Tistrella mobilis: one gene and its partner. Each later gene encodes a partner of the first gene's protein in a complex. Links are inferred from orthologs where the notes say so. Each region holds a gene or a part of one and is shown on either strand. Other genes may lie near its edges. The genes, in order: P7L68_RS14105 and P7L68_RS13520.

The links.
Region 2: the proteins of P7L68_RS14105 (region 1) and P7L68_RS13520 are in contact, whole or in part, in a solved structure (PDB 1A0O), measured with the Escherichia coli proteins. The link is inferred for Tistrella mobilis from one-to-one orthologs.

What each region holds. Positions count from the first base shown.
Region 1 is NZ_CP121017.1:1,818,012-1,827,367, forward strand. What follows is about bases 2,355-5,629. They hold P7L68_RS14105 (chemotaxis protein CheW), read left to right. Parts: upstream 2,355-2,690; coding sequence 2,691-5,429; downstream 5,430-5,629. Other genes in these bases: P7L68_RS14100 (histidine phosphotransferase family protein), read left to right, coding at 2,355-2,572; P7L68_RS14110 (chemotaxis protein CheW), read left to right, coding at 5,426-5,629. In the rest of the region: P7L68_RS14090 (DUF2336 domain-containing protein), read right to left, coding at 19-1,128; P7L68_RS14095 (DUF3553 domain-containing protein), read right to left, coding at 1,416-1,628; more of P7L68_RS14100, read left to right, coding at 1,868-2,354; more of P7L68_RS14110, read left to right, coding at 5,630-5,923; P7L68_RS14115 (PleD family two-component system response regulator), read left to right, coding at 6,020-6,385; P7L68_RS14120 (chemotaxis response regulator protein-glutamate methylesterase), read left to right, coding at 6,433-7,641; P7L68_RS14125 (protein-glutamate O-methyltransferase CheR), read left to right, coding at 7,641-8,450; response regulator transcription factor CtrA, read right to left, coding at 8,567-9,298. UniProt on the Escherichia coli protein: Involved in the transmission of sensory signals from the chemoreceptors to the flagellar motors. CheA is autophosphorylated; it can transfer its phosphate group to either CheB or CheY.
Region 2 is NZ_CP121017.1:1,691,398-1,700,411, forward strand. The notes cover bases 3,647-6,579. They hold P7L68_RS13520 (response regulator), read left to right. Parts: upstream 3,647-4,886; coding sequence 4,887-5,273; downstream 5,274-6,579. Other genes in these bases: P7L68_RS13510 (DUF6468 domain-containing protein), read left to right, coding at 3,647-3,952; P7L68_RS13515 (MotE family protein), read left to right, coding at 3,952-4,863; P7L68_RS13525 (protein phosphatase CheZ), read left to right, coding at 5,323-5,985; P7L68_RS13530 (flagellar motor protein MotB), read left to right, coding at 6,036-6,579. In the rest of the region: flagellar basal-body rod protein FlgG, read right to left, coding at 1-500; flagellar basal-body rod protein FlgF, read right to left, coding at 549-1,268; P7L68_RS13500 (flagellar basal body-associated FliL family protein), read left to right, coding at 1,655-2,218; flagellar motor switch protein FliM, read left to right, coding at 2,274-3,380; more of P7L68_RS13510, read left to right, coding at 3,377-3,646; more of P7L68_RS13530, read left to right, coding at 6,580-6,698; P7L68_RS13535 (flagellar motor protein MotB), read left to right, coding at 6,695-7,450; P7L68_RS13540 (hypothetical protein), read left to right, coding at 7,447-9,014. UniProt on the Escherichia coli protein: Involved in the transmission of sensory signals from the chemoreceptors to the flagellar motors.

The DNA of each region.
Region 1 (9,356 bases):
CAGCGCCAGCCCCGGCGATCAGATCGCGTCGCCATCCCAGAGCGCCAGGATGGCGAGCCCCCGTCGGCGGTCGACCATGTCGAAAAACGCCACCGCTTCAAGCAGATCCTTGGGATCCGACACCCTGGTGCCGCGGCTCATCTTGCGGGTCAGCATGAACAGCGTAGAGAAGCCCTGGCGGGTGACGTCGGCGGCCTTGCAGGCGATGGCCAGTGCCTGGCCGGTGGTCTCGAAGGCGATCCGGCGGGCGGTGACCGGTCGGATGTCGGTCATATGGGCAAGTGCCGCTTCGAACAGCGCGATCTCGCCCTGGCGATAGCTTTGCAACAGGAAGGTCTCGGTGACGCCGCCGCCGCGTGCCAGCATGGCGACCCGCTGGCGTGCCCGGCCCTGATCCTCGGCCAGGCGGCCGGTCTCGGTCACCCTGCGGTCGACGACGCGGGCAACGGCCCGTTCGATCATCTCGGGCGAGACGTCGAAGCGCTGGACGATATGGCGGCGCAGCGACGCCCCCACCCACCAGAACATCCGGTAGGCAAGCCCCGCGGGCAGTTCCTGGCGTTGCAGCAGCGGCGGCTGGATCACCTCCATCCGCTGCGACAGCATCACGATACGTTCAAGAAGCTTCGGCGACAGCGGTGCGGCGCGGTTTGCCAGCCGTGCCGTCACCACCTCGGCCTCTGCGGCGTCCAGCAGGGCACCGGTGACGGCGTCGCTCAGATCAGGGCGCTGGGCGATGGCGGTGCGATGGGCAGAAGAGCGTTCCCGCGCGATGGCGATCAGATCGGGGTCGGTCAGAATAGGCGACCGCGACAGCAGAGGATGGGCGACCTCGATCTGGTCGTTCGCCAGCATCACGAACAGATTGGGCGGCAGCTCACCCGCCTCGGGCATCGCCGCCAGTTCTTCTGCGAGTTCACGCCGCAGCGTATGTTCGATATCGGCGACCAGTGGCTGGATCAGATGGGCGACGACGCCGCGTACCCGTTCAGTCAGTTTGCGCTCGCGGTCGATCAGCATCGTTGCGATGGTGCCGGCAATCGCCTGCCGCTGCGATGGCGGCTTCTGGAGAGCTGCCCGCGCGAGTGCTTCGACCTCGCGTTCGATCACGATCCCCCCGCTGACCACCAGCAGCTTCCCCGATATGGCCCGGCTTCCCTTGCCACGACAACGGGATCCACGATGCGGATCATCGAAGTGTCCCGGGACGGGTATGGTGATGCGGGGGCAGGTATCATCACGTTCCGTGGCAGAGCGGCCGAAGGCCGGTCCATAGCAGAGTGACCGCAGGCCGTGGCCCTTGGCGGAGACAGGTCTCGCTGGACGATGTGCCCGGCGCATCCTGTATTTACGAAGCCCGGATGACGGCTGCAACCGCAAAAGCGGTACCGTGGCTTTCCGGCGCCATTGGTCGCTCAATCGTCATCATCTGGCGGGTTCGGTCCGCGGACCAGTTCCAGATCTACGACGTCTGCATGCACGGTGCGCTTTCCGCCATGTTCGAAATTGACGGTGACGCGATGGGCGGCCACGCTCTGGACCTGACCCAGCCCCCAATCGGGTTGGCCGGGCAGGCGGACGAGGCTTCCCGGCGGGTACAGCATGCCGTAAGGTGCCGGCGTGGTCATCTGACGATCCTTCCAGACGGTGTCCGATCCCCGAGCAGATGGGGTTGCGGCATCGCCTGCACCAGGGGGGGGGATCGGGGGCTGGAGACGGTTCACGGGCGGATCTGCGGGGGGGCGTGCATATGGTTACGGCAATCGCGCCACGCCTAAGGGAAATTTAACGCTTGCCGCCGTAAAAGAAGATGGCGAGCCCCGGTAGGCTCACCGGAGATGCGATCGGTTTCAGGGAGTGACGCGACGTGGGCGAGGGAGATTGGGTACGACTCTCCGGGCTGGTATGTGCCAGGCTCTGTCACGACCTGGTCGGCCCCATCGGTGGTGTCGTGAACGGCGTGGAGTTCCTGGCCGAAGACGGCATGGGGGATGACGCCCTGCAGCTGCTGGCCGACAGTGCCGCCCGCGCCGCCCGCCGGTTGAGCTTCTATCGCCTGGCCCTCGGCGCCGGCGGTAACCCCGACGAGCGGGTCGCGGCCGGTGATCTCTCGGCCGCACTCGCCGGCTATTTTACCGACGAGCGTGCCGGTCTGGACGTCATCGCCTGGCCGAGCGACGGCAATGTGCTGAGGGCCCATGGCGGCATCGTGCTGTGCCTGGCGGCGATCTCGGCGCAGGCGCTGCTCCGCGGTGGCACCGTTGCCATCGCCTGGCGGACCACGGCCGAGGGCGGCAGTGTGAACATGGTGGCCGAAGGCGGTGCCATGCGCCTGCCCGAGACGCTGGTGCCGTCGATCGAAGGTCGGATCGATCCGGCCGCGCTCGATGCCCGCACCGTGCTGCCCTTCATGGTTTCCGAAATGGCGGGTGCGGTCGGTGGCCGGCTGGCGGTTGCGACCGACTGGTCGGGCGCCGATCTGCGCCGGCTGACCATCACCGCCGATCTGCCGGCCTTCACGATCCGGACCAGCGGTGCCAGTCTTGAACGGACCGGGGAGACCGGACCGTAACCCCTCTCTTGACCGCAGGCGGGCCCGCCCGCTGCGGGTCCGTCTGCGGACACTCCGACGACTTCACACTCAGGGCGCCACGGCGCCAGCCATTCACGGCAGCAGGGATGAGAACGCCATGGACGAGCTGCTGAGCGAGTTCCTCACCGAAACGACGGAGAGCCTGTCCACGCTCGACGTCGAGCTGGTGCGCCTGGAGCGCAATCCAGACAATCCGGAACTGCTGCAGAACATCTTCCGCCTTGTACACACCATCAAGGGGACCTGCGGGTTCCTGGGCCTGCCCCGGCTTGAGAAGGTGGCGCATGCGGCTGAGAACGTGCTGGGCAAGGTGCGTGACCGCGAGCTGACGGTCACCCCCTATATCGTGACGCTGATCCTTGAGAGCCTGGACCGGATCAAGGAGATCCTGGCCGAGCTTGAGCGGACCCAGGCCGAGCCCGCCGGTAATGATGCCGATCTGATCGGCCGCCTGGATGCCGCGGCCGAAGGCGTTGAAGCTCCGGCCAAGGTTGCGGCGCCGACCGGTGCCGACGGTGCCCCCGATTTCGAGGCGGTGCGCCGGATGATGGCGGCCGAGATGTCGGGCGACGCCCTGCCGGAGGATGAGGACGAGGGCGACGCCGAGGCCCCCGCCGGCCTGCCGGTGGGCACCGCCCAGCCGCAGGCGCTGGTGGCGGCCGGTGTGGGGGCCGTTGCGACCCAGCAGCCGCCGGCGGCAGAGGCAGCACCGCGGGCCGATGCCGGCGATCATCACGACGCCGGCGGCAACGGGGCCCCGCGCGAGAGCCACATTGCCGGCCAGACCATCCGCGTCAATGTCGACCTGCTCGAACATCTGATGACCATGGTCAGCGAGCTGGTCCTGACCCGCAACCAGCTGCTCCAGATGGTGCGCGGCCGCAGCGACAGCGAGTTCACGGTGCCGCTGCAGCGGCTGTCCCATGTGACGTCGGAGCTGCAGGAAGGGGTCATGAAGACCCGCATGCAGCCGATCGGCAATGCCTGGGCCAAGCTGCCGCGCATCGTCCGGGACCTGGGTCAGGAACTGAACAAGAAGCTCGACCTGAAGATGTACGGCTCGGAAACCGAGCTGGACCGGCAGGTTCTGGAGCTGATCAAGGATCCGCTGACCCATATGGTCCGCAATTCGGCCGATCACGGCCTGGAGCGGCCCGAAGACCGGCGTGCGGCAGGCAAGCCCGAGACCGGTACCATCACCCTCAACGCCTATCACGAAGGCGGCCACATCATCATCGAGATCGCGGATGACGGCCGCGGTATCGATCTTGCCAAGGTGCGCCAGAAGATCGTGAAGGTCGGCCTTGCCACCGAGAACGAACTCGACGGCATGACCGACACCCAGATCGCTCAGTTCATCTTCCGGCCGGGCTTCTCCACCGCCGAGAAGGTGACCAGCGTGTCGGGCCGCGGCGTCGGCATGGACGTGGTGCGGACCAATATCGAGAAGATCGGCGGCACGATCGAGCTGCGCACCGTCAGCGGCAAGGGATCGACCTTCGTCATCAAGATCCCGCTGACGCTGGCGATCGTGGCGGCGCTGATCGTGGAAGCCGCCGGCGATCGTTTCGCCCTGCCGCAGATCAGCGTGGTCGAGCTGGTGCGTGCCTCCAACACGTCCGAGCATCGTATCGAGCGGATCAACAGCCGGCCGGTTCTGCGCCTGCGCGACCATCTGCTGCCGCTGGTGAGCCTGGGCCATGCCCTGGCCCTGGTCGACGAGCACGACCCGCAGGTCGAGATCGACGACGATGGCCTGTTCGTCATCGTCTGCAAGGTGGGTACCTTCTCGTTCGGCATCATCGTCGACCAGGTGTTCGACACCGAGGAAATCGTGGTCAAGCCGGTGGCGCCGATCCTGCGCGACATCACCATGTTCTCGGGCAACACCATCCTGGGTGACGGCAGCGTGGTCATGATCCTGGATCCGAACGGCCTGGCGACCTCGGTGGGCGAGATCCAGACCGCCAGCGACCGCCGCGCCGAGGCGGCAGCGGCCGAGGCCGCCGCCAATGCCGACGACAAGCTGTCCCTGCTGGTCTTCCGCGCCGGCGGCGAGGATCCGAAGGCGGTGCCGCTGTCGCTGGTGGCGCGTCTGGAAGAGATCGACCTCGCCACGGTGGAACGCTCCGACGGCCGGCCCGTGGTCCAGTACCGCGGCCAGATCATGCCGCTGGTCATGGTCAACGAGAGCCAGGAACTGGCGCGCGAGGGCCGGCAGCCGGTGGTGGTCTTCACCGAGCGGAACCGCACCATGGGTCTGGTGGTCGACGAGATCGTCGACATCGTGGAAGACAGCTTCAATGTCGAGCTGCGCAGCCGCCGCGACGGCCTGATCGGCACGGCGGTGATCGCGGGGCGCACCACCGACATCGTCGATGTCGGCTACTACCTCCTCCGCGCCACCGGCGACTGGTACGAGGCAGAGCCGCGCCGGATCGGGGCCGCGCGTGCCCGGCGGGTGCTGCTGGTCGATGACAGCGCCTTCTTCCGCAGCCTGATCGCGCCCGTGCTGCGTGTGTCCGGCTACGAGGTCTCCGGTGTGGAAAGTGCCGAGGCGGCGCTGAAACTGCGCGACCAGGGCGCCGAGTTCGATATCATCGTCAGCGACATCGAGATGCCGGGCATGGACGGCTTCGCCTTCGCCCGTACCATCCGCGAAGAGGGCGCCTGGTCGCAGGTCCCGATGATTGCGCTGTCGTCCCACACCGCGCCCGAGGATTTCGATCGCGGCCGCGACAGCGGGTATGACGACTATGTGGCGAAGTTCGACCGTGAGGGCCTGATCGCGGCAATCGGTCAGGTGATGAACATGGCGAAGGGGAGCGTGGCATGAGTGCGGATATCGTCCGCTACGCCGGCGGCGGCAACGCCCTGGCCCGCACCGGTGACGGCGAGGTCGTCGGCGCCCAGCGGCAGTTCGTGACGGTGGTGATCGAGCGGCAGACTTTCGGCATCCCGGTTCTGGTGGTTCAGGACATCCTGGGCCCCCAGAAGATCACCCGGGTGCCGCTGGCCCCGGCCGAGGTTGCCGGCGCGCTGAACCTCCGCGGCCGCATCGTCACCGCGATCAATGTCCGTCGGCGCCTGGGGCTGCCGCCCCGGCCGGCGGAGATGAAGGGCATGAACGTTGTCGTTGAACACGATGGCGAACTCTATAGCCTGATGGTCGATGGGGTGGGCGAGGTGCTTTCGCTCGACGACGCCCGGTTCGAACGCAACCCGGCCAATCTCGCGCAGCATTGGCGAGACGTGTCTCTCGGGGTATACCGACTGAACGACAAGCTGCTGCTGGTGCTTGATGTCGAGCGTCTGTTCGAATTCGGCTGATGCCGCCCCTCGCGCCGGCCCGGCCTGTCCGACCGTAGCCTTTCCTCCCCACAAGTGCCCGGGCGTCGGGCGGCGCGTTCGAGGATTCGATCTGAAATGAAGACCTGCCTGATCGTTGACGACTCCAAGGTCATCCGCATGGTCGCGCGGCGCATCCTTGAGGGTCTCTCCTTCGCCACCAGGGAAGCCGCGGATGGTCAGGAGGCAGTGGATCGCTGCCGTGAGGCCATGCCCGATGCGGTGCTGCTGGACTGGAACATGCCGGTGATGAACGGGCTGGAGTTCCTGAAGGCGCTGCGCCAGATGCCGGGCGGCGATGTGCCCATCGTCGTCTTCTGCACCACCGAGAATGATCTCTCCCATATTCAGGAGGCGATCATGGCCGGTGCGAATGAATACATCATGAAGCCGTTCGACAGCGAGATCATCGAAACCAAATTCACGCAGGTGGGCCTCATCTAGTGAGCTCTTACACAGCAGGGGGCGGAGGCGTCGAACCCTATCGCGTGATGGTGGTCGACGACAGCGCGGTCATTCGCGGCCTGTTCATCCGTGTCCTAGAAGCCGATCCCGAGATCCGTGTCGTCGCCTCTGCCGCGAATGGCCGGATCGCGCTCAACCAGCTGAAGCGCCAGCCGGTGGAAGTGGTCGTGCTCGACATCGAGATGCCGGAGATGGACGGTCTGACCGCCCTGCCGGAACTGGTGCGGGCGCAACCCGGGCTCAAGGTCATCATGGCATCCACGCTGACCCGCAAGAATGCGGCGGTCAGCATGGAGGCCCTGGCCAAGGGCGCGGTGGACTACATCCCCAAGCCCAGCGCTACCAGCGAGGTCTACTCGAACGAGGGCTTCTCGCGCGAGTTGCTGGCCAAGGTGAAGGCCCATGCCGATCGCGGCCGCCGCGACGGTACGGCGCCTGATCTTGGCAGCGGGGGCACCGCCACTGCTGCACCTGCTGCGGCACCTGCCGCACCTGCGGCTGGCGGCAGCCCGACCACGGCCTGGCGTCCGCGCACCGAACCGGCGGCACCTGCCGCACGTCCGGCCGGGGCGCCGGCCACTGCGGCGGATCTGCCGCAGCGGCTGGGCCTGCAGCGCAAGCCCGTGGTGCTGCGTCCGTTTCCGCCGGCCTTCAGGGCTAAGGCGCTGGCGGTCGGCAGTTCCACCGGCGGCCCGCAGGCACTGTTCACCCTGTTCGGGGCGCTGGGCCCTGCTCTGCAGCGGATCCCGGTGTTCATCACCCAGCACATGCCCGCCACCTTCACCACCATCCTGGCCGAGCATCTGGCCCGCGCAAGCGGCCTGCCCTGTGTCGAGGCCGAGGACGGCATGCCGGTGAAGGCCGGTCGCATCCACGTCGCCCGCGGTGACTGGCACATGGTGCCGACCGAAGCGGCCGGCGGGGCGGTGATCCGGATCAACCAGGACGCGCCGGAGAATTTCTGCCGGCCGGCGGTGGATCCGATGCTGCGGGGGCTGGCAAAGATCTATGGTCGCAACCTGCTGACCGTCATCCTGACCGGTATGGGGTCGGACGGGCAGCGTGGCGGCGAACATGTCGTACAGGCGGGCGGCGTGGTCATGGCCCAGGACGAGGCGTCGAGCGTCGTCTGGGGTATGCCGGGTGCGGCTGCCCAGGCCGGGCTGTGCAGCGCCGTGCTGCCGCTGGATCGTATGGCCGGCGAGGTCCGCCGGCTGGTCGACGGAGGACCGTGATGGCGCCGGAGGATTTCGCCTTCATCAGCGGCATGCTGAAGCAGCGGTCCGGGCTGGTGATCGGCCCCGACAAGCTGTACCTGCTTGAAAGCAGACTGTCGCCGCTTGCACGGCGCCGGGGGCTGCCGGGACTGCCTGAGCTGATCGCCGAGCTGCGCAAGCCGTCGGCGGAAGAACTCCGGCGCGACGTCACGGATGCGATGACGACGAACGAGACGTCGTTCTTCCGCGACATCAAGCCTTTCGACGAGCTGCGCAATTTCGTGCTGCCCGAGCTTCTGGCCCGGCGGCAGGATCGCCGCCAGCTCAGGATCTGGTCGGCCGCCGCGTCGACCGGGCAGGAAGCCTATACCATCGCCATGCTGTTCAAGGAGATGGGTGCGAAGCTCGACGGCTGGCGGCTGGAGATCATCGGCACCGACCTTGCCAACGAGGTGCTGGACAAGGCCAGGGCTGCGACCTATTCGCAGTTCGAGGTGCAGCGCGGCCTGCCCATCACCATGCTGGTGAAGTATTTCCAGCAGGATGGCGAGCAGTGGCGCCTGAACCAGACCATCCGGTCGATGGTGCAGTTCCGCCAGCACAACCTGCTGAACGGGGCGTCGAGCTTCGGCACCTTCGACGTGATCTTCTGCCGCAACGTGCTGATCTACTTTGATCAGGACACCAAGCGGAAGGTGCTGGAGGATCTGCGCAAGGCGATCGCGCCCGACGGATTCCTGTTCCTGGGCGGGGCGGAAACCGTGCTCGGCATCACCGACCGCTTCCGGCCGCTGCCGGATCACCGGGGCGTTTACGTGCCGGCCTGATCCGGCGCCCCCCGGGCGGTGGATACGACACAGGCAAAACCGCCGGCGGAAGACGTTCCGCCGGCGGTTTTTTTTGGAGATGGCGCCGGCGCAGCGTCCGGACGGCTGGTGGCCCCTCAGGCGGCGTCGGTGCGCCGACGGCCCGATCCGTCGTCACCGCTGCGGCTGCCCAGTTCCGGATCCTTCAGCACATAGCCGCGGCCCCAGACGGTATGGATGTAGTTGTCGCCATGGGTGGCGCCGGTCAGCTTCTTGCGCAGCTTGCAGACGAAGACGTCGATGATCTTCAGCTCCGGCTCGTCGATGCCGCCATAGAGATGGTTCAGGAACATCTCTTTCGTCAGCGTCGTGCCCTTGCGCAGCGACAGCAGTTCCAGGATGGCATATTCCTTGGCGGTGAGGTGGACGGGCCGATCGTCGACTGTCACCGACTGCTTGTCCAGATCGACCGTCAGCCGGCCGGTACGGATCACCGACTGGGCATGGCCGCGCGACCGGCGCACCACCGCCTGGATGCGGGCGACCAGCTCTGCCATGTCGAAGGGCTTGGTGACATAGTCGTCGGCGCCGACGCCCAGGCCCTTGATCTTCTTGTCGGTGTCGGTCAGCCCCGACAGGATCAGCACCGGCGTCTGGACCCGTGCCGCGCGAAGCCGGCGAACCACCTCGTAGCCGTCCATATCGGGCAGCATGAGGTCCAGGATCATGAGATCGTAGTCATACAGCCTGCCGATCTCCAGGCCCTCTTCGCCGAGATCGGTGGTGTCGCAGACGAACCCTTCCTTCTTCAGGGCGAGTTCGATCGAGCGCGCAGTCGACGGATCGTCTTCGACGAGCAGAATACGCATGGACCAGCAACCTCATCCGATCGGCGGCAACCCCTCCCGCGCCGGGCCCTGTGACCAT
Region 2 (9,014 bases), 130 kb from region 1 along the record:
GGATCCACCTGGCCGGCCAGCTTCACCTGAACTTCGCCGGTCGGGTTGATCGAGATTTCGGTCGCCTCGGGCGGGATCACGATCTGCGGCTGAACGGTGAAGCCGTCGGCGGTGACGATCGCGCCCTGGGGCGACAGCTGGAAGGAACCGGCGCGGGTATAAGCGTCGTCGCCATTGGGCAGCGCCACCCGGAAATAGCCGTCACCCTGGATCGCGAGGTCGAGCGGGTTGTCGGTGACCTCCAGCGGGCCCTGAAGAGTGATGCGGTAGACCGAGGCCGTGCGCACGCCCAGGCCGATCTGCACGCCCGACGGCACGATCGTGCCCACATCCGACGAGGCCGAGCCGACGCGGCGCTGGTTCTGGTAGAGCAGATCCTGGAATTCCGGGCGCCGCACCTTGTAGCCGGCGGTGTTCATGTTGGCGATGTTGTTCGCGATCACGTCGACATTGGTCTGCTGGGCGACCATGCCGGTGGCTGCGATGCTGAGCGATCTCATCTGCCTGGCCTCTCTCTTCCGATCCTGTACGTCCTGGGGTCAGCCGGCTCAGGCCTGACGGAGAATGCGCTCGACGGCGCGACGCTGGTTGTCGTGTTCGGTGTCGATGACGTTCTGGGCGGCCTCGAAGGCGCGCAGCAGCGACATCATCCGGGTCATCTCCACCACCGGCTGGACGTTGGAACCTTCGATCATGCCCTGCACGATCTTGGGTTCTTCAACTTCCTGCGGTTCCGCATCGGTGGCATACAGACCGGACTGGGTCTTGCGCAGCAGATATTCACTCTCGAAATTCACCACCGCGATCTGCGCGACCGGGCCCGCATCGGTTGCCACCGTGCCGTCGGCGCCGACCCGGATCGGGCCGTCGTTCAGCGGCACGGTGATGGTGCCGCCGCCCGCCGCTGCGACCGGGTCGCCGGTCACGCTCACCAGCCGGCCGTCGACATCGGTCGAGAACTTGCCGTTGCGGGTGTAGCGGGGGCCGAAGGGGGTTTCGACCTGAAAATAGCCGTCGCCCTCGATCATCACGTCCAGCGGTGCGCCGGTCTCGATCGGCCGGCCCTGGGCCAGGTTCCGGACGACGGCGACGTCGCGGGCGAAATGGGTCTTGGGCGCGTCGGACGGATCATAGAGGAAGTCGGTGAACATCATCCGCTCGCCGCGATAGGCCGTGGTCTCCGCGTTGGCGATGTTGTTCGCCACCAGCTCCAGCTCGCGGGCCATCGTCATCTGACGCGACAGGGCGACATAACTGGTGTTTTGCATCGGATCGGCCTCGAAACGCTCTGCTGCCGGCATCCCGGCGGGTCGGCGAACCTATATGCAGACACCATGCCAACTCTATAAGTTGTTGTGAACAAAAGAAACGAGACGGCGCCGGCACTGCGCGGGGCGGGATCCGGACCTGCCGGGCGGCAGGATCTGCGGGGTGGCTTCACGGCGGTCAGGAAAAAATTGCCGGTCCGTGGTGCACTGCAAGAGCTTGTTAACCGTGTTCCGATTAGGGTACGGCTGAACGGTGGAGAGGACGGCCGCGCCTGCGGATCGGACTGCACCAGGGCTTGCAGCGCCGTCAGAGGCGGACGATCTGGTAAGTCAGAGGCATGTGCCCGGATCTCCGACGGGACGGACAGTAGCGGGAAGCTTGGACGATGGCAGACGAGGCAGTCGGTATGGACGGCGAGGGCGAGGGGAAGAAGAAGGGCGGCAAAAAGCTGATCCTCTTCATCCTGCTCCCTCTTCTGCTGATCGGCGGTGGCGGGGCTGCCGCCTTCCTGACCGGCATGATAGGTGGTGGCGGCGAGGACGCGGCGCATGCGGAAGGCGATGCGGGCGGCCACGGCGCCACCGCTGCCGCCGGCGGCGGCCATGGCGCGGCCCCGGCCGGCCAGCAGGCCCGCGATCCGTTGACCGCGGTGTACTACGATCTCCCCGAGATGCTGGTGAACCTGAATACCGGCGGCAAACGTGTGAGTTTCCTCAAGCTGAAGGTTTCCCTCGAACTCCAGAAGCAGGAAGATACGCCTCTGGTCGAGAAGGTGCTGCCGCGCATCGTCGACAGCTTCCAGGTCTATCTGCGCGAGATGCGTGTCGAGGATCTGAGCGGGTCCGCCGGCATCTACCGTCTCCGCGAGGAGCTGCTCGACCGGGTGAATGTGGCGGCCCGGCCCGTCGTGGTGAACGACGTGCTGTTCCGCGAGATGCTCGTCCAGTAGGCGAGGAGGGCCGCGGCCACGGCCGCACCGCCTCTGCCGGAAGGAGACCAGGTCCATGGCCGATCCCAACGACGAAGACGGCAGCCCCGACGAAGACGCCATCGCCGCCGAATGGGAAGCGATGATGGCGGCCGAGGGCTCCGGCGAGGGCGGCGGCGATCAGGGCGATGTCGATGCGCTCTTCGCCGAAGAGGGCACGCGCGCGCTCAGCCAGGACGAAATCGACAGCCTGCTGGGCTTCGACCAGGGCGATGAGGGGGATGAGGAACGTTCGGGTATCCGGGCGATCATCAACAGCTCTCTGGTCTCTTACGAACGTCTGCCGATGCTGGAAGTGGTGTTCGACCGCCTCCAGCGGCAGATGACGACGTCGATGCGTAACTTCACCTCGGACAATGTCGAAGTCTCTCTCGACAGCACCTCGTCGATCCGCTTCGGTGACTACCTGAACTCGATTCCGCTGCCCGCGATGATCGCGGTGTTCAAGGCAGAGGAATGGGACAATTACGGCCTGGTCACGGTCGACAGCTCGCTGATCTATTCGATCGTCGACGTGCTGCTGGGCGGTCGGCGTGGTACCACGATCATGCGCATCGAGGGCCGGCCCTATACGACCATCGAGCGCAACCTGGTCGAGCAGATGATCCGGGTGGTGCTGAACGACCTGTCCGCGGCCTTCGATCCGCTGAGCCCGGTGAACATGAAGTTCGAGCGGCTGGAGACCAACCCCCGCTTCGCGACCATCGCCCGTGGTGCCAATGCCGCGATCGTGGCGCGGTTCCGGGTGGATATGGAGGATCGCGGCGGCCGGCTTGAGATCCTGATACCCTATGCGACGCTGGAGCCGGTGCGCGAACTGCTGCTTCAGATGTTCATGGGCGAGAAGTTCGGCCGCGATACGATCTGGGAGACTCATCTCGCTCAGGAGCTGTGGTATACGAACGTGACCGTCGAGGCTCTGCTCGATGAACAGACCCTGACCCTGGGCGAGGTGATGAGGTTCAAGGTGGGCACCACCCTGAAGCTGAATGCGCGGCCGAATTCCGATGTGCTGGTGCGCTGCGGCAGTGTGCCGCTGGCGCGCGGCCGCCTGGGGCGGGTTATGGATAACATCGCGGTCCAGCTCAAGGACAGCGTGCGCAAGTCGAAGATGACACGATGAGCTTCAGCCTGGGCATGATTCTCGACGTGACGCTGGTGGTGCTGCTGGGCGCCACCATCGGCTATTGCGTCGCCCTGCACCGGCGCCTGGGGGAGCTGCGTGCCGCCCAGAGCGAACTGCCCAGACTGATTGACAATTTCATCGAAGCCACCCGCCGGGCGGAAGCCGGCATTGCCGGGCTGAAGGCGGCCAGCGCCGCCACCGCCGAGGAGATCGGACCCAAGCTGGGGGAAGCCCAGGTCCTGCGCGAGGATCTGGCTTTCATGATCGATCATGGCGGCAAGCTGGCCGACCGGCTGGAGGCTGCCGTCCAGGTGGCCCGGGTGGAGGCGCAGAACCGTGCCGCGGCTCCCATGGCGGCTGCCCGGCCCGATCCGGCAGTCCAGGGCGGATCGTCGCGACGCAATGGCGCCGCAGAACCCCGGGCCCACGACTTCGATGACGAGGACGACGACCGGCCGTTGCGCGCGGAGCGGCCGGCGGCGGCACCCGAGCCTGCACAGCCGCGCGCCCAGCGCAGCCGCGCCGAAACCACGGCGGCGATCCTGCGCATGCTGAAGGGGGGTGACTGATGGCCTTCCTGACCCGCAATGGCCGGGCGGTACCGCCCGCGCCACAGGCAACGGCAGCGCAGGCCGCGGCGGCGCCCGCCCGCAGCGTGGCCGCGGTGCAGCGCCGCTCGGGACCGCTTGGCCTGCGTCTGCTGCCGGCAACGATCTTCGTGGCGGCACTGATGCTGTCGGTGCGCGTGGTCGACATCTTCGACGGCCGGGATCCGGCGGTGGAGATCGGTGTCGGCGGCGCGCCTGCCGAGGCGCAGGCGGTGCCGCCCACCCCGCCCGACGGCAAGCCCGGAACCGAAGGCGGTGCTGCCCCGGCTGCGGCCGAGGCTGCACCATCTGCGCCTGCGGCGCCGGCACCGGCACCCGACCGGCCGATCGCGACCGACGCCTTCCGCACCCCTGAGGTGCCGTCGGGGAGCGAAGGGGCCGAGCCGATCGACGTCAGCAAGCTGACCCGCGGCGAGGTGGCCGTTCTGCAGCGCCTGTCCGAACGTCGCCGCGAGCTTGACGAGCGTCAGGCCCGGGTGGACGAGCGCGAGCGGCTGCTGGCGGCGATGGAGACCCGCATCGACGACAAGATCGCCCAGCTCCGTTCCATCCAGACCGAGATCGAGTCCCTGCTCGGCAAGGTCAGCGAGGCACAGGAGAGTGAGTATCAGCGCCTGGTCCGCATCTACGAGGCGATGGAGCCCGAAGATGCCGCCCGGATCTTCCAGGGCCTGGACCTGCCGGTGCTGATGCAGGTGATGGAACGTATGAAAGAGCGCCGCACCGCGCCGATCCTGGCCCAGATGGACCCGGTCCGCGCGCGTGAGGTGACGACGGAACTCGCCGAGCGGCGCAAGCTGCCGCCCGGTGCGGAAGGTGCAGTGGAGGGCGGGACGCTCGCAACCCCGGCTGCTCCCGGAAACGGCAACTGAAGAACGAACGGAGTTGGACCCTTATGAGTGTCGACCTCAACATGCCGATCCTGATCGTCGACGATTACAAGACGATGCTGCGGATCATCCGTAACCTGCTGAAGCAGCTCGACTTCGTGAACGTCGACGAGGCGACCGACGGCGGCATGGCCCTGCGCAAGCTGCGCGAGAAGAAGTATGGGCTGGTCATCTCCGACTGGAACATGGAGCCGATGACCGGTCTCCAGCTGCTCAAGGAAGTGCGCAAGGACGTGAAGCTGAAGGATACTCCCTTCATCATGATCACGGCTGAAAGCAAGACCGAGAACGTGCTGGCGGCGAAGGAAGCCGGCGTCAACAACTATATCGTGAAGCCGTTCAACGCCGAGACGCTCAAGTCGAAGCTTGTTGCGGTCCTCGGGCCGTTCTGATCTCAGGCGGGTTCCGGTCCTTTCGCAGGCTCATCGGGAGCACCGTGCTATGAACGTCAAAGGCAATCTGCGTGCCGACCTGCAGCAGCGTATCGATTCGCTGCGTGCCGAACGCGGCGAGAACGTGCAGCTCTCGGAAGTGACCGAAGTGGTCGAGGCGCTGCTCGGCACGATGGATGGCGACATCACCGCCCAGGAGCTGCAGCTCTATGGCGAGCTGAACGAACTCGCGACCTATATTCAGCGTGCCAAGCTTGAAATCGCCGAGCTGAGCCCGCATGAGATCCGGACCGATCACATCCCGTCGGCCACCGACGAACTGGATGCCATCGTTGGCGCGACCGAGGTTGCGACCAGCAATATTCTGGACGCGGTCGAGACGATCGAGAACGCGCTCGATGGCATGGAGGGCGAGGCGGCCGACCGGATGCGGGATCAGGTGACCCGTATCTACGAGGCCTGCAACTTCCAGGACGTGACCGGCCAGCGCATCGGCAAGGTCGTCAAGACGCTGAAGTATATCGAGATCAAGATCGACGCCATGATCTCGGTCTTCGGCGATATGGGCGAGGCGGAGAAGGCCCCGGCCGACCCGTCGCACAAGACCTGGAAGGACGTGGTCTCGCGCGTCGATGACGATCAGACCCTGGAAGGGCCGGCGTCGAACGACGATGCCATCCGCCAGGAAGACATCGACGCACTGTTCGATTGAGACCAGAGGCTCAGATGCTGCGATCGGCGGAAAGCTGAGGGAGACGGGGAATGGAGGATGAGGCGCCACGCCCTGAGCGGCGGCACGCCGACGGCAACGTTGCCCTGTATCTGGGGCTCTACCTCATTCTCCTGTCCTTCTTCATCATGCTGAACGTCATCTCCAAGGTCAGCGAGGAGAAGGTTCAGTCGACGGTCGACAGCCTGCAGTCGACTTTCGCCTCGTCGACCGCGACCGACGGTCGGCTCGACCGGATCGCGATCCTCTACGGACCCGGAAACATCTCGGAAGCTTTCCGCACCGCCCTGTTCGAACTCTTACAGGCGGCTATCCCGCGTGCCCGGGTGCAGGCCTTCGACAATGGAAACGTGCTGCAGGTGCGCGTGCCGATGGACGAGGTCTTCACCGAAGGCGAGCCCCGGGTCCGGCCGCGGGTTTCCGACCTGCTCAACCGGGTCAGCGACCTGTTGTCCACCCGCGGACCCGAAGTGCGCGAGGTGACCTTCGGCCTGCCCCGCGGCCCGGGCGGCGATGTCGACCGGCAATCCCTGCTCCGTGCCGGGGTGCTGGCCCGCACGGCCGTTGCCTTCGGCATGCCGGACCGCATCCTGGCGACCGGCGTCGGGGATCACAGCTCCCCTGACCTGGTGATCGAGTTCCGCGCCGGGTCACCGCCGCAGATCGACCCGCGGGGCGGGGGAGCGGCGCAATGACTGGATTCGACGACCGGGGCGGCCCGGGCGATGATGACGCCCCGGTCCGTGGCGAGCCGGCCAAATCGGACTGGATGTACACCTTTGCGGATCTGGTCTCGCTGCTGCTGACCTTTTTCGTGATGCTGTTCGCCATGTCCTCCCTTCAGGACGACCGTTTCCAGGAGATCGCAAGCTCGCTCGGCGCGCGGCTGAACCTGACCCAGGCGGTGCCGGCGCCCCGGCCCTCGGCCTCGGTCGACATGCCCAGCGTGCTGATCCCGCGTGCGGTTGATCTTGACTATCTGCGCCGGATCATGACGGCCAAACTGGCCCAGCTGCCGATGGCCGAACGGATCCCGGATCTGGAACTGCGGCGGGAGAACGGCCGGGTGGTGCTGTCCCTGCCGGCCGACAGCCTGTTCCCGCCGGGCAGCGCCGAGCTGGTGCCGGGCGCGCGACGGGTGTTGTTTCTGCTGGGCGAAAGCCTGTCGGTCTTCGCCAACCGGGTGAGTGTCGAGGGCCATACCGATCCGATCCAGATTCAGAGCGACCGCTATCCATCCAACTGGGAGCTGTCGATCGATCGTGCCGCATCGGTCGCACGGGCCTTGCGCCAGAGCGGGTACACGAAGACGATAGCGGTCTATGGTCACGGGTCGTCGCGGTTCGACGATGTCGACATCCGCCTGCCCAGGACCGAACGCTATGCAAAGAGCCGGCGGGTCGACGTGCTGATCGACGAACCGGAAGCGGAGGGCTTCGGATCGTGAGGGATCTGAAGGGAGGGTACGGGCCGGTAACGCGACTGGCGGTCGCGCTGGCGGTGGCGGCAGGGTTGTGCCTGCCGTCGATGCCACCCCGTGCCTTTGCCCAGCAGGTGCCGGCTGCCGCTGCACCCCCGTCGGGTGGCGCGGCTGCGCAGACGCTGCCCCTGATCCGTGTCCGCACAGGCCTGCACCCCAATTTCGGCCGCATCGTCTTCGACTGGACGGGCCGTGTGGGCTATGACGTGAAGGTGGAGGGCAACGCCCTCACCGTCGTCTTTCAGGAACCGGTGACCATCGATGTCACCGACGTGCCGGTGCGTCTTGGCCGCTATGTCGCCGCGGCGGCGGTGGAAACCGGCGATGGTCGCACCGCGGCCGGCTTTACCGTGAAGGCCGATGCCCGCATCCGCCATTTCTATGTCGGCAACCGCGTGGTGATCGATATCTACGAGCCCGCCGACGCCGCGGCACGTGCCGCCGGGCGGGAGCCCATCGCCGACATCGCCACCCTGGTCGGTCAGAACCCGGCCACGCCCGGGCCGGCCGCACCCGAAGGCCCGGTGCCGCCTGTCCAGATCCAGACCGCACCCGGTGCGACATCCGGCCCGGCTGCGCCGGGGACCGGCCAGCCTGCCGGCCCTGCCGCTCCCGGAGCCTTGCCGACGGATGCAGGCGACACCCCGGCTGCTGCGGGTGGGCTGCCAGGGGTGCTGCCCGGCTACCAGGCCGGCACCGGCAGCACCGAGGCGTCGGGTGTGGTCATCACCACCACGCCTGCCGATCGCGGCGTGATGATCGATTTCGACTGGGGCGGCAATGCCCCGGCCGCGGCGGTGTTCGCGGCCTATGACGCGGTCTGGATCGCCTTCGACCGTCCCGCCAATGTCGTCACCGAAAGCATGACCGGGCCCTCGGCGGGGCAGATCGAACGGGTGCTGGTGGTCGACAATCCCGACCGGGCGCTGGTGCTCCGGCTCGACACCCGGCCGGGGCTCAGGCCGCATGTCCGCCGCGATGAGGGGATCTGGCGGGTGCGGCTGCTGGAAGATGCCCCCTTGCCCGACCAGCCGCTGACGGTGGCCGGCGGCACGACCGGCGGGCTGGTTGTGGATGGCAGCGACGGTGCCGCGCCGCTCAACGTCACCGACCCCGTCTCGGGCATCCGCATGATTCTGGTGCCCATCCGTGCGTCCTCGCGCGGGGTGGTGCCGACGCGGCAATTCGTGCCGTTCGAACTGCTGGAGACCGCGCAGGGCGTCGCGATCCGGCCGCGCCCCGATGCCCTGCCGGTTGCCAGCCGCCGCGACGGCGTGGAGATCGGCGGCGGCGGCGGTCTGCCGATTTCGGCCGAGGCGCTGGCGCCCGCCGCCCTGCCGCCGGCGCCCGCCGCACCCGTGCAGGAAGACGATTCCGAGGCGGCCCGGCTGATGACCGAAATGGCGATCGGCGGGCGCGACCCGTTCGATTTCGCCCGCTGGGTGCGCACCCCCGATCTGATCACCGAAACCCGCCAGGCCCTGCAACAGGCCATCGTGTCGGTGGCGCCGCCGCTGCGCACGGGCCCGCG